2 regions of the Bordetella sp. 15P40C-2 genome follow, and region 1 is predicted to be linked to the other one. Evidence: riboswitches for the same ligand, from Rfam matches in the RefSeq annotation. Region 1 holds a riboswitch; the other holds the start of a gene.
What was found. Region 1 has a riboswitch for thiamine pyrophosphate ahead of GOQ25_RS09020 (long-chain fatty acid--CoA ligase). Riboswitches for the same ligand answer to the same signal wherever they lie in the genome.
Positions count from the first base shown of each region.

Region 2: linked by a shared signal. The riboswitch ahead of thiC (phosphomethylpyrimidine synthase ThiC) and the one ahead of GOQ25_RS09020 (long-chain fatty acid--CoA ligase) in region 1 are both predicted to bind thiamine pyrophosphate.

Region 1 is NZ_WSJA01000020.1:25,754-31,300, forward strand. It holds gene GOQ25_RS09005 (ABC transporter permease) at 1-313, opposite strand, end outside; gene GOQ25_RS09010 (ABC transporter ATP-binding protein) at 310-1,068, opposite strand; gene GOQ25_RS09015 (acyl-CoA reductase) at 1,065-2,537, opposite strand; gene GOQ25_RS09020 (long-chain fatty acid--CoA ligase) at 2,534-3,616, opposite strand; TPP riboswitch at 3,682-3,773, opposite strand; gene efeO (iron uptake system protein EfeO) at 3,898-4,725, opposite strand; gene efeB (iron uptake transporter deferrochelatase/peroxidase subunit) at 4,761-5,547, opposite strand, start outside.
Region 2 is NZ_WSJA01000017.1:178,961-184,507, forward strand. It holds gene GOQ25_RS07930 (FAD-binding oxidoreductase) at 1-885, shown strand, start outside; gene thiC (phosphomethylpyrimidine synthase ThiC) at 1,041-2,963, opposite strand; TPP riboswitch at 3,038-3,142, opposite strand; gene GOQ25_RS07940 (preprotein translocase subunit SecD) at 3,307-3,906, shown strand; gene GOQ25_RS07945 (tripartite tricarboxylate transporter permease) at 4,076-5,547, opposite strand, start outside.

The DNA of each region.
Region 1 (5,547 bases):
GCACGACCTGACTCACAATCACATAGGGCTTTAGCACACGGTCGAGCAGCGCCGACTCGGCCAGCGCGATGCCCATGGCCATTCCCAGCGCACCGCCCGCTGCCAGCCCAAACAACATTTCAACAAGCGTGGCCGAGATATGCGGCCAGAGATAGCCGCTACTAAGCGTGGACCATAACGTGGTGGCCACGGCGGTCGGCGCCGGCAAGACCAAGGCGGAAATACCGCTTTGACGCACCGCGAATTCCCATCCAGCCAACAACACAATCAACAACACAATAGAAAGCGTGCGGTTCCTCAGCACTTGTTTCATTGCCCTGCCCTCATCATCGTGTCGTAGATCCCGGCGCAGATCCCGTTGAATGCCACGCCATGCCGCAAGGCCTGCGTGCGCGGCACAGGCAGCGATACCGCGATATCGGCAAGCAGGCGACCCGCGTGCATCACGCCCACACGATCGGCGAGGTACACCGCCTCGCCAATGTCATGCGTGACGAATAGCACCGTCGTACGCTGCTTGCGGCACATACGCAGCAAATCGTCCTGCAGCTCATAACGGGTGATCGCATCGAGCGCGGCGAATGGCTCGTCCAATAGCAGCAGCTCGGGCTGCAGTACCAGCGCCCGCGCCAGTGCCACGCGGCTTTGCTGGCCGCCCGACAGTTCGCGCGGATAACGTTGCTCATAACTCGCGAGCCCCAGCATCGCCAGCAATTCGCGCGCGCGGGCGAAATCCGCCTGGCTTGGGCGTCGCTGCAACGAAACGGGCAGCAGCACGTTATCCAGTACGCGCTGCCAGTCCAGCAAGGTGGGCGCCTGGAACATATAGCCGAGTTGCGGGCCGGGGACCACCGAGCGACCGTCCTGTCGACGAATATGACCTTGTTGCGGCGTCAGCAACCCGGCAACCAGCTTGAGCAAGGTGGTCTTGCCGCAGCCGCTGCGACCGACCAGACAGTGAAAGCCGCCCTGCTGCAATGACCAGCTCACGTCATCGACGATGCGGTGGTCGCGGGCATAGCCATACACCACGCGATGGATATCGATAAACGGAGTGGCCGCGCTCATGGCTCATACTCCGCGAACGGATCCGCCGCAGCTTCGGCCGACTGCTCGATTTCGGTCATGCGTACCAGATCCAACAGATTGAAACGGCCATCGTGATGCCAGCCGGCTTCGGGCACACTCATCGATCCAATGGCGCTGATCCGCGTCACGCCGGCGGCGCCAAGTTGTTCCGCAAGCCGATACAGCTCTGCCGGACTTGCGGCCACGCCCGCGGTCTGCAGGTAGACCTCGCGGCCCGCCAGCCGTGATGCGATATCGTCCAAGCTATCTATAACAGCGATGACGATGCTACGCTGCAACCCGGTGGGCGCCAGCGCAAGTTCTCCATCCACATACGCCACACTCCACGGCGCTCCGGGTTCACCGATCAAACAGTCCACGCTCTGCGGGCCACTGTCCAAAGGAATCCGCCATTCGATCGACTGACGCCATTTCGCCACGGCGGAAGATTCGTTCAGATCCAGCGCGCGCCTTGGATAGCGCTGCTGCAGATTGGCAAGTTCCGCCGCGATATAGTCTGCGAACGCGCGCGGCGAGACCTGCCCACCGCGCTGCACATAGAAGACCTGCGGTGAATAGCAGCCCTGCTGGTCGTAACGCATCACGTCCCAGGCGGCACGCCTGGCCAGCGCGGGCGCTTTCAACGCGTCCAGCGCCGACGCACTGACCACGCCAAATCCCAGCTTATGACCATGCGGCAGGAAACGCGTCGTCACCGGCAGGCGCCGTTGAATCGCTTGCAGTGCCTCATTGCCACCATAAGCCACGACGGTATCAGCCTGGGCATACAACGCGTCCGCGCTGCCGTCACCCGCCCCCCGCCACCACACGACAGCGAAACACTCTGCCCAAGGAGGATGCACCTCGGCCAGCAGGCGCGCGAACCAACCGGCGAACAGCGGCTCGGCGCTAGGCAGCTTGCCAATATTGCCGGCTTTGACCAGCAGGCCGCAAACAAAGCTCCACAATGCCAGTGCGGGGACATTTCCCGCCCAGCTATGCGCCAGCAGAGCCGGGCCATAGGCGCGTACCGCCCCGCCCTTGGGCGCGGGTTGAAAAGCATCCAGGACTTTGGGATTCGTAAAGTCTTCGGCGACGAATCGATGTAGCTGAGGCGCGCGAAAGGTTTTAAAAAACCCTGTCAGTCCGACTCTGACCATCTCGGCATCGAAGCCGCTGACCACCGGCAACCAAGCGTCGGCCTGCCGACGATACGGGTCATCGCGATCGAGCAGACGGGCGATCGCGCGGTCGATAATGGCGATGATCTCCGATACGGACATCGTGCGCAGATGACGCGCGCTCGCTTGTTTTACCCGCAATGCCAACGCCTGCATCTGCGCGGCCGTCAACACCGGCACGGCGACCTCCAGCTGCCGAGCGCCTGAACCAAAGTGCAAGCTGTGCCAGCTGACCTCATCGGCTGTCAGCCCGGGCAGATAACCGGCTTCGATCCGCGCCATCGTCATGCCGCGCTGGAACGGATGAATTCTTCGACAGCCAGCGAGCAGCCTTTGGCTTGCGCGCCAGCCGCCCGGCCCAGCAGCAAAAAGCCGCCCTCCGCGGGCTCACCCACGTCCTCGGTCAATATCGTCGTGACCGAGTTGAAATTGGCCAGATCGCAATGCACCAGTATGCCGCGTTCACCGTCAGGCACGGTAAAACCCGTTGCCGGGTCAACGAGCCGCGAACGTATCCAGTGCGGTCCCGATTTCACCGAGGGGACCACGGCGTTGCCATCATCGTAGAACTGTGTGCTCAGCTCCGTCATCCCATACATGTTGATGCAAAGCTCGCCCGGCACGCCGAACAACTCGGTCAGTTCGGCATAAAAGGTGTCTAGCGGCAACTCGCGCGACTGGCGTTTATAGCCGCCGGTATCGAGGATGCGACTGCCCGGCGGCAGGCGAAAGACGCGGCCGGTCTCGCGCAGCGCATCCATCACATGAACGAGGCTGTAGCTCGCACCCAGCAGCGCATACGGCTGGCCGCTGGCCTCGGCCTGCTCCAGACGCTGCCACAGCGCGTCAAGCGCGATACCGTCAGCGGACATAAAGTACTCGCTGTCCGGTGTGCCAAACACCGATTTCGCCAACGCCAGATAATGCGCCAGCGACGAGTTCGGCATCACGGTTTCGTCGGGGAACAGAATCCCCATCGGCATACGCTCGACGCCGCGCATGAAGCGCCGAGCGAAATTGCGCGTCATCGATAGATCATAAACATCCAAGCGCGGGTGGAAGTGACGCCCGCGCGCATCCGCGCGGGTCGTGCCGCTGGTCATGAAAACCCGCTCGGTGTCCTTGGGCGGCTCACATCTCAGCTCCATCGCCTTGAACGCATCAATGGGTACGGCGGGTATATCACGCCACGATCGCACACTGCGCAGGGTGACGCCGCGATGCTGGCAAAAGCGTTTGAACGGCACATTCGCCTGGTATTGATAGGCAAACAGGCGAAGCGCCAGTTGATCGAACTGATCGTCAGTACAACCGTCTTGGGCAATAAAGGCGAGCAGATCCGCCTCTGGCGATGCGATGGGATTCATGGGCTCTCGAGTGTCCTATACAAAGCCCCGAAGCCCGCCTGCGCCCGGTCGCGCGAGGCGCGACCTGGTCCAGTCATTGCTCTTCTTACGCCGGTGTGAACCGGGTCAAGTTCGCGGGTCTGAATCTCAGCACTGGCGTGCACCCCGGAGCAAGCGCCATGTTAACCCGCAATAGCGAGTTATTCATAAACCCGGGGTATTTCCGGCGGCGAAACTCAAACGCCCGACGAGCGTCAGCGCCGCCCCCGCCGCGCGAGTCCGCTCTGCCAAGACCCAGCGATTTAATCCAACCCCAACATCCCGCGCATCTGCGACAGGTCTTCGGCCAGCGTATTCACCCGTCCCGCCAAGACCTTGCGGTCGCGGTCGCTGAGTTTTTCATACGATTCGAAGCCGCCATTGGCGGTTTTGTACTTCGCGAGCGTGTCAAAGACGGTCTTGAAATTCGCGTCGGTCTTTTCCACAAAAGCGGGATTCTCGCGCTGCACCAGCGGACGCAAAAACTCAAAAATCCGATAGCCGCCCTCGAAATTAGCCTGGAAATCCCACAGGTCGGTATGACTGTAGCGGTCTTCTTCGCCGGATATCTTGGTCGCGGCGACTTCTTCCATCAACACGGCGGCGCCGCCCACGACTTTCTCGGGCGGAAAGGTCAAGTTGGCCAAACGCTTTTGCAACTCCAGAACGTCGGCCATCAATGTATCGGCCACGGCAGTGACATTGTCGGTGCTCTTTTCTTCCCATAGCGCATACTCGATGCGATGGAAGCCGCCAAAACCGGGATCTTTTTCGGCCTTTTCATGATCGTCGGCGCGCGAGTCGATGGAAGCATCCAGATCGCTAAAGAGCTCCGCGACCGGCTCGATGCGCTCATAACTCATGCGCGTGGGCGCGAACAAGGCGCGGGCCTGCTCGATATCCCCCGCTTTCACGGCGTCGGTAAATTTGCGTGTGTCGGTAACGAACTGGTCGATGTTCTCGTTGACATAAAGCTTGTACTCGGCCACCGGACCTACGAGCTCGAGCGGCGATACGGCGGCATGCGCTTGCAGCGTCAACGCACCCAACGATAGGGCAGCGGCTAGCCATCGATGACGAGTAATGTTCACGGGATCTCCTTATACGGTTAATGATTCGGGCGGACTCAGGCGTCGGCCAGCAACACACGTCCCAGCCAGTCTTCTTTATCGCGCATGCCTGGCAAGGTATAGAAAAAGCCGCCGCCGATGGGCTTGATGTATTCCTCTAGCGGCTCACCATCGAGGCGCTTTTGCACGGTGATGAAGCCTTTTTCCAGGTTCGCCTGATAGCAGATGAACAACAGACCCATCTCTAGCTGCCCGGACTTTGTCACGCCATTGGAATAGTTAAACGGCCGGCGCAGAATCAGGTTCTGCTCGGTCGCGGCGGTGCGGGGATTCGCCAGCCGGATATGCGCATCCAGCGGCGTGAGTTTGCCTTCGGGATCGCGGCTGTAGTCGGGCACATCGTGCTCGGTCGGGCCTCCATCCAGCGGCGCGCCGGTATCGCGATTGCGGCCGATGATGGACTGTTGTTCCTGCAGCGGCGTGCGGTCCCAACGCTCGACGAAATTACGGATGATGCGCACGACTTGGTAGGTGCCGCCGTAGGTCCATGCGGGTTCTTCGTTGTCGTCGGGCCCCACCCATACGAGCCGGCGCATCGCATCCTGATCGTGTGCATCGGGGTTGGCCGAACCATCGCGAAAACCCAGGAAATTTCTGGCGCTCTCCAATGGCACGCCGGGCTTTTTCGCCACGGGCGGAACACTGCCCTCTTGTTTCCACAGCAACACAAGTAGATCCGGAAACTGCTTGATGATGTCGCGCAGCGCATGGATATTGGTGTCGGGCGTATTCGCGCAGAACTGGATCGACAGATCGCCGTGGCAGAGCGCGGCATCGAGCGCG
Region 2 (5,547 bases), on a different contig from region 1:
GAGATTTTTCACGGCCTGCGCACCCTACGCAAGGACAACACCGGCTACGATCTGAAGCAGTTATTAATCGGCGCCGAAGGCACCTTGGGCGTCATCACGGCGGTGGCGTTGCGGCTCTTCCCCCGCAATAGCGTACGGTCTGTCGTGTTGGCCGCGGTGCAATCGCCGCAGCAGGCATTGGAACTCGCTGAACTCGTCAACGATCAGTGCGGCCCACGTCTGCAAGCCTATGAGTTTTTCACCGGCGACTGCGTGGACCTCGTGCTCGCACATGCGCAAGGCGTGCAGGAGCCGTTCGCACAGCGTTATCCCGGCTATGTGTTGATGGAGCTGGCCGACACCGCCGACGAAGACGCGTTGAATGCATTGTTGGAAAACGTGATGGGTGCGGCGCTCGAACGCGAACTGTGCCTGGATGCGGCGGTATCGACCTCGATGGCGCAGCTGCAAGCGCTGTGGAAGCTGCGTGAAGAAATCTCCGAGGCGCAGCGTGCGGACGGTCCGCATTTAAAGCACGATATCTCGCTGCCTATCGAACAGATCCCCGCCTTCATGGAGTCGGCCGAAAAGCGCGTGCGCGAGGCGTATCCCGATATCCGTCCGTTTATCTTTGGCCATTTCGGCGACGGCAATCTGCACTACAACTTGTCGCGTCCGGCGGGCGCGCCGCGCGAGTGGGCGCAGCAGCAGGGCGATGCCGTAACCGATATCGTGCTGGATGAGGTCAATCGCTATGGCGGCAGCATCAGCGCCGAGCATGGGATCGGCCAGCTCAAGCGCGATCACTTCCTGCATAGCAAGGACCCGCTGGAGCTGCGTTTGATGCGCGATATCAAGCGGCTGTTCGATCCCGCTGGGATCCTGAATCCGGGCAAGCTGCTGTAAGGGTGAGTGCGTCAACGATGGGCCGATTGGAGTTGACGCACTCAGCAGGTGCATAGGCACCGTATGAGCGCGCGCGGGTGAACACCAGGGTCAGATGCGCGCGGTCTATGCTCGCGCGCCATGCATGGTGGCGTCACCCTGACGCCACCCTTTGATCAACGTCGCTTCGATTCAAACAAGATCGGTTGCTGCAACGCGGCCGGCGATGGCGCCGGAACGCTGACCTCCGCGATGATCGCATCGCTCTGGATGGGCTGCGGGGCGCTGGCATCATCGCGCACGTTCTGCGTGATCTTCATGCTGCAGAACTGAGGACCACACATCGAGCAGAATTGCGCCGTCTTCATCGAGTCCTTGGGCAAGGTCTCGTCATGAAACTTGCGCGCGGTATCGGGGTCCAGGCTGAGGTTGAATTGATCCTCCCAACGGAACTCGTATCGCGCTTTCGAAAGCGCGTTATCGCGCATCGCAGATCCGGGGTGTCCCTTCGCGAGATCGGCGGCATGGGCGGCGATCTTGTAGGTGATCAGTCCGTCCTTGACGTCTTGCTTGTTGGGTAGCCCCAGATGTTCCTTGGGCGTGACATAGCAAAGCATGGCCGTGCCATACCACGCGATCATCGCCGCGCCGATGCCTGAGGTGATGTGGTCGTAGCCGGGGGCAATGTCCGTGGTCAGCGGCCCCAGCGTATAGAAAGGCGCCTCATGACAATGCTCGAGCTGCAGCGTCATGTTTTCCTGGATCAAGTGCATCGGCACATGGCCGGGGCCTTCGATCATCACCTGTACATCGTGTTTCCACGCGACCTGTGCGAGTTCGCCCAGGGTCTTTAGCTCCGCGAATTGCGCGGCGTCATTGGCATCATAGCCAGAGCCAGGACGCAGGCCATCGCCAAGCGAAAAGCTGACGTCGTAAGCTTTCATGATCTCGCAGATGTCTTCGAAGTGCTCGTACAAAAAGCTCTCTCGGTGATGGGCGAGACACCATTGCGCCATGATGGCCCCGCCGCGCGACACGATTCCGGTGAGGCGATCCGTGGTCAATGGAATAAACGGCAGTCGTACGCCGGCATGGATGGTGAAATAGTCCACGCCCTGTTCAGCCTGTTCGATCAGCGTATCGCGAAAGATCTCCCAGCTGAGTTCTTCGGCTTTACCGCCGACCTTTTCCAGCGCCTGATAAATAGGTACCGTCCCAATGGGCACCGGTGAATTGCGGATGATCCATTCACGCGTCTCATGAATGTGTTTGCCGGTGGAAAGATCCATCACCGTATCGGCGCCCCAGCGGGTCGCCCAGGTCATTTTCTCGACTTCCTCGCCCACGCCGGAACTCACGGCCGAGTTGCCGATGTTGGCATTGACCTTGACCAGAAAATTGCGCCCGATGATCATCGGTTCGAGTTCCGGGTGGTTCACGTTGGCGGGAATAATGGCCCGCCCACGTGCGACTTCATCGCGCACGAACTCGGGCGTGATCACGGCGGGCAATGCCGCGCCAAACGACTGCCCCGGATGTTGCCGTGCCAGCCTCTGCGCGAGTTTTTCGCCTTGCGGGCCGGTCGCGCGAAGCGCCTCCAGATCGTGCTCACGGCGCAGGTTTTCGCGCAAGGCCACGAACTCCATCTCGGGCGTCACGATACCGCGCCGCGCATAGTGCATTTGCGTGACGTTATGTCCGTGCCGCGCGCGCCGTGGCGGGCGCTGCGCGATAAAGCGCATGGCCGAGGTGGCGATATCCTCGAGCCGGGCGCGGCCATAGGCGCTGGTGGGGCCTTGCAGTCGTTCGGTGTCGTCCCGATCGGCAATCCAGGGCTCGCGCAGCGCGGGCAGGCCTTGTTGGATATCGATCTTCGCCTCGGGGTCCGTGTAGGGGCCGCTGGTGTCGTAGGCCGTCAGCGGGGGATGTTGTGTGCCGCCATACTGGGCAGGTGCCGGGCTTTGCGCGATTTCCCGAAACGGCACGCGTATGTCCGCGCGCGAGCCCGTGACGTAGACCTTGCGTGATTGGGGAAAAGGGACAGTGACTGCTGCATCGACGGCCGCTGTGGCCGCGACGAACTTCGGGGAGGGGTTCATTGAATGCTCCAAAAAGACGTTGGAGCCGAACGGGGGGAATTCCAGGCGTGACCGGGCAGGGCGAACCCGCCGGCGTGGCATTGGAAGACGCTCCCAGCATCGGCATTATCCGTACTGGTACGAAGGGACTCTCTCAACACGTCGCCATCACTGCGCGACGAGTACCCCTGCGTGGGAATGAGTATAGACTGCTAAAGGGATGTCGTTTGTCCTTACGGTTTACAACTGCACACGGATGAAACTATTGTGACCCTCGCCAGCCCGCTACACTTTTTGTAAATTGGAACTCAGGCGGGGCGCTGATCCGCAGTACCCTTGTATCAATCAAAAAGGAATAATCACCATGCAATTCACTATGCGCAAGTTAGCGCCCGCTGTGGCCGTACTCACGTTCGCGCTCGCAGGCTGCCAGACCTCGCCCAAGCAAACGGCCAAGACCGACGAAGCGGCGCAGTCGACGCAGGCGCAAGGTCAGGCGGTGACGGCTTCCTCGGTTGAGTTTTATGTGGCCCGTACCGCTTCGGCTCCTGGTCTGATGGAAATCAAGGTGCCGGACGGCTCGCTGTTCCTGGAGCGTCAGCCCGCGCTCACGCGTGCGGATCTGAGCGAGGCGGCGGCGCTGGTTGATCGTGATGGACAAAACTATGTGGGCCTGCGCTTTACCGAAGGCGGTGCGCGCAAGCTCAACGATGTGAGCAACCAGAACGTCGGCAATATGCTGGCCCTGGTGATTGATCGCGAACTGGTGGCCGCGCCGCGCATCGCCGAGACGCTCAATCGGGGTGTATTGGCCTTTGGTGTGCCCTCGGCCCAGGCGGCATCCGAAATTGCGGCCAAGATCCGCGGTGATCAAGCTTCTGCCGCGCAGCCCAACGGATCGTCCGCGCCCAACGTGCCGAACCCGGCATCTCCCACCGCGCCGGCACCGCTGACGCCGCGCTGATCGCCGGGACTGCAGGGTCGGTGCCACGCGCCGACCCCGTGGCAGTATCAAATAGAAAAGGCCTGGGATGTGACATCCCAGGCCTTTTTGTTCACCGATTCAAGCGACCGGTCATCGCAATGCCGTGACCGGGGCAACCCGGGGCGAACCCCGCGCTGCCCTCGATGCATCAGTCTTCTTCGACGAAGGCTTCCTGACGCTTCTTGCGAATCGACGGCAGGGCCACGAGCACGACAAGGATCAACGCCGCACCCAGCAACGAGGCCGACAATGGCCGCGTCACAAACGTCGTGAAATCGCCGCGCGACAGCAGCAGGGCACGACGGAAGTTTTCTTCCATCATGGGTCCCAGCACCAGACCCAGCAGCAGCGGGGCGCCTTCGCACTTCAGCTTGGCCCAGATATAGCCGATGATGCCGAAGATCGCGGTGACGTAGATATCGAACACGTTGTAGTTCAACGAGTACACGCCGATCGTGCAGAACACCAGAATGGCCGGGAACAGGATGCGATAAGGCACTTTCAGCAGCTTGACCCAAACGCCGATCAGCGGCAGGTTGAGCACCACCAGCATCAGGTTACCGATCCACATGGAGGCGATCAGACCCCAGAACAGTTCCGGGTGGCTGGTCATGACCTGCGGGCCGGGCTGAATGTTGTGGATCGTCATCGCGCCCACCATCAGCGCCATCACGGCGTTACCCGGGATACCCAAGGTCAAGAGCGGGATAAACGAAGCCTGTGCGCCGGCGTTGTTGGCCGATTCGGGACCAGCCAGACCTGCGGGGTGGCCTTTACCGAAGCGTTCCGGTTCCTTGGACAGTTTCTTTTCCAGGGTGTAGGAGGCGAACGCCGACAGCACAGAACCGCCGCCGGGCAGGATACCCAGAACCGAGCCCAGCGCCGTGCCGCGAACGATGGCCGGGACCGCTTCACGGATTTCCTGCTTGTTGGGGTAAAGCGAGCCGATCTTGTCTTCGAGCTGGACGCGGTTTTCTTTTTGCTCCAGGTTCGACAGGATCTCTGCGAAACCAAACACGCCCATGGCCACGATGGCGAAGTCGATACCGTCTTGCAGCTCGGGGATGCCGAAGTCATAGCGCGCCACGCCCGAGTTCACGTCGGTACCCACCATGCCCAGCAGCAGGCCCAGCAGAATCATGCAGATTGCCTTGGGCAGCGAACCCGAGGCCAGCACCACGGCACCGATCAGACCCAGGGTCATCAGCGAGAAGTATTCGGCGGGACCGAACTTGAAGGCGATTTCCGACAGCGGAGGCGCGAACGCGGCGATCAGCAGCGTGGCCACGCAACCGGCAAAGAACGACCCGATAGCCGCCAGCGACAGCGCCGCGCCCGCACGGCCATTACGTGCCATCTGGTGACCGTCGAGCACGGTCACCACCGCTGAGGTTTCGCCTGGCAGGTTAACCAGAATCGCGGTGGTGGAGCCGCCATACTGCGTACCGTAGTAAATCCCGGCCAGCATGATCAGGCCAGCCACCGGCGGCAGCACATAGGTGATCGGCAGCAGCATCGCGATGGTGGGCACGGGCCCCAAGCCAGGCAATACGCCGACCAGGGTGCCCAGAATGCAGCCCAGCAAGGCGTACAGCAGGTTCTCAGGCGTGAACGCTACGG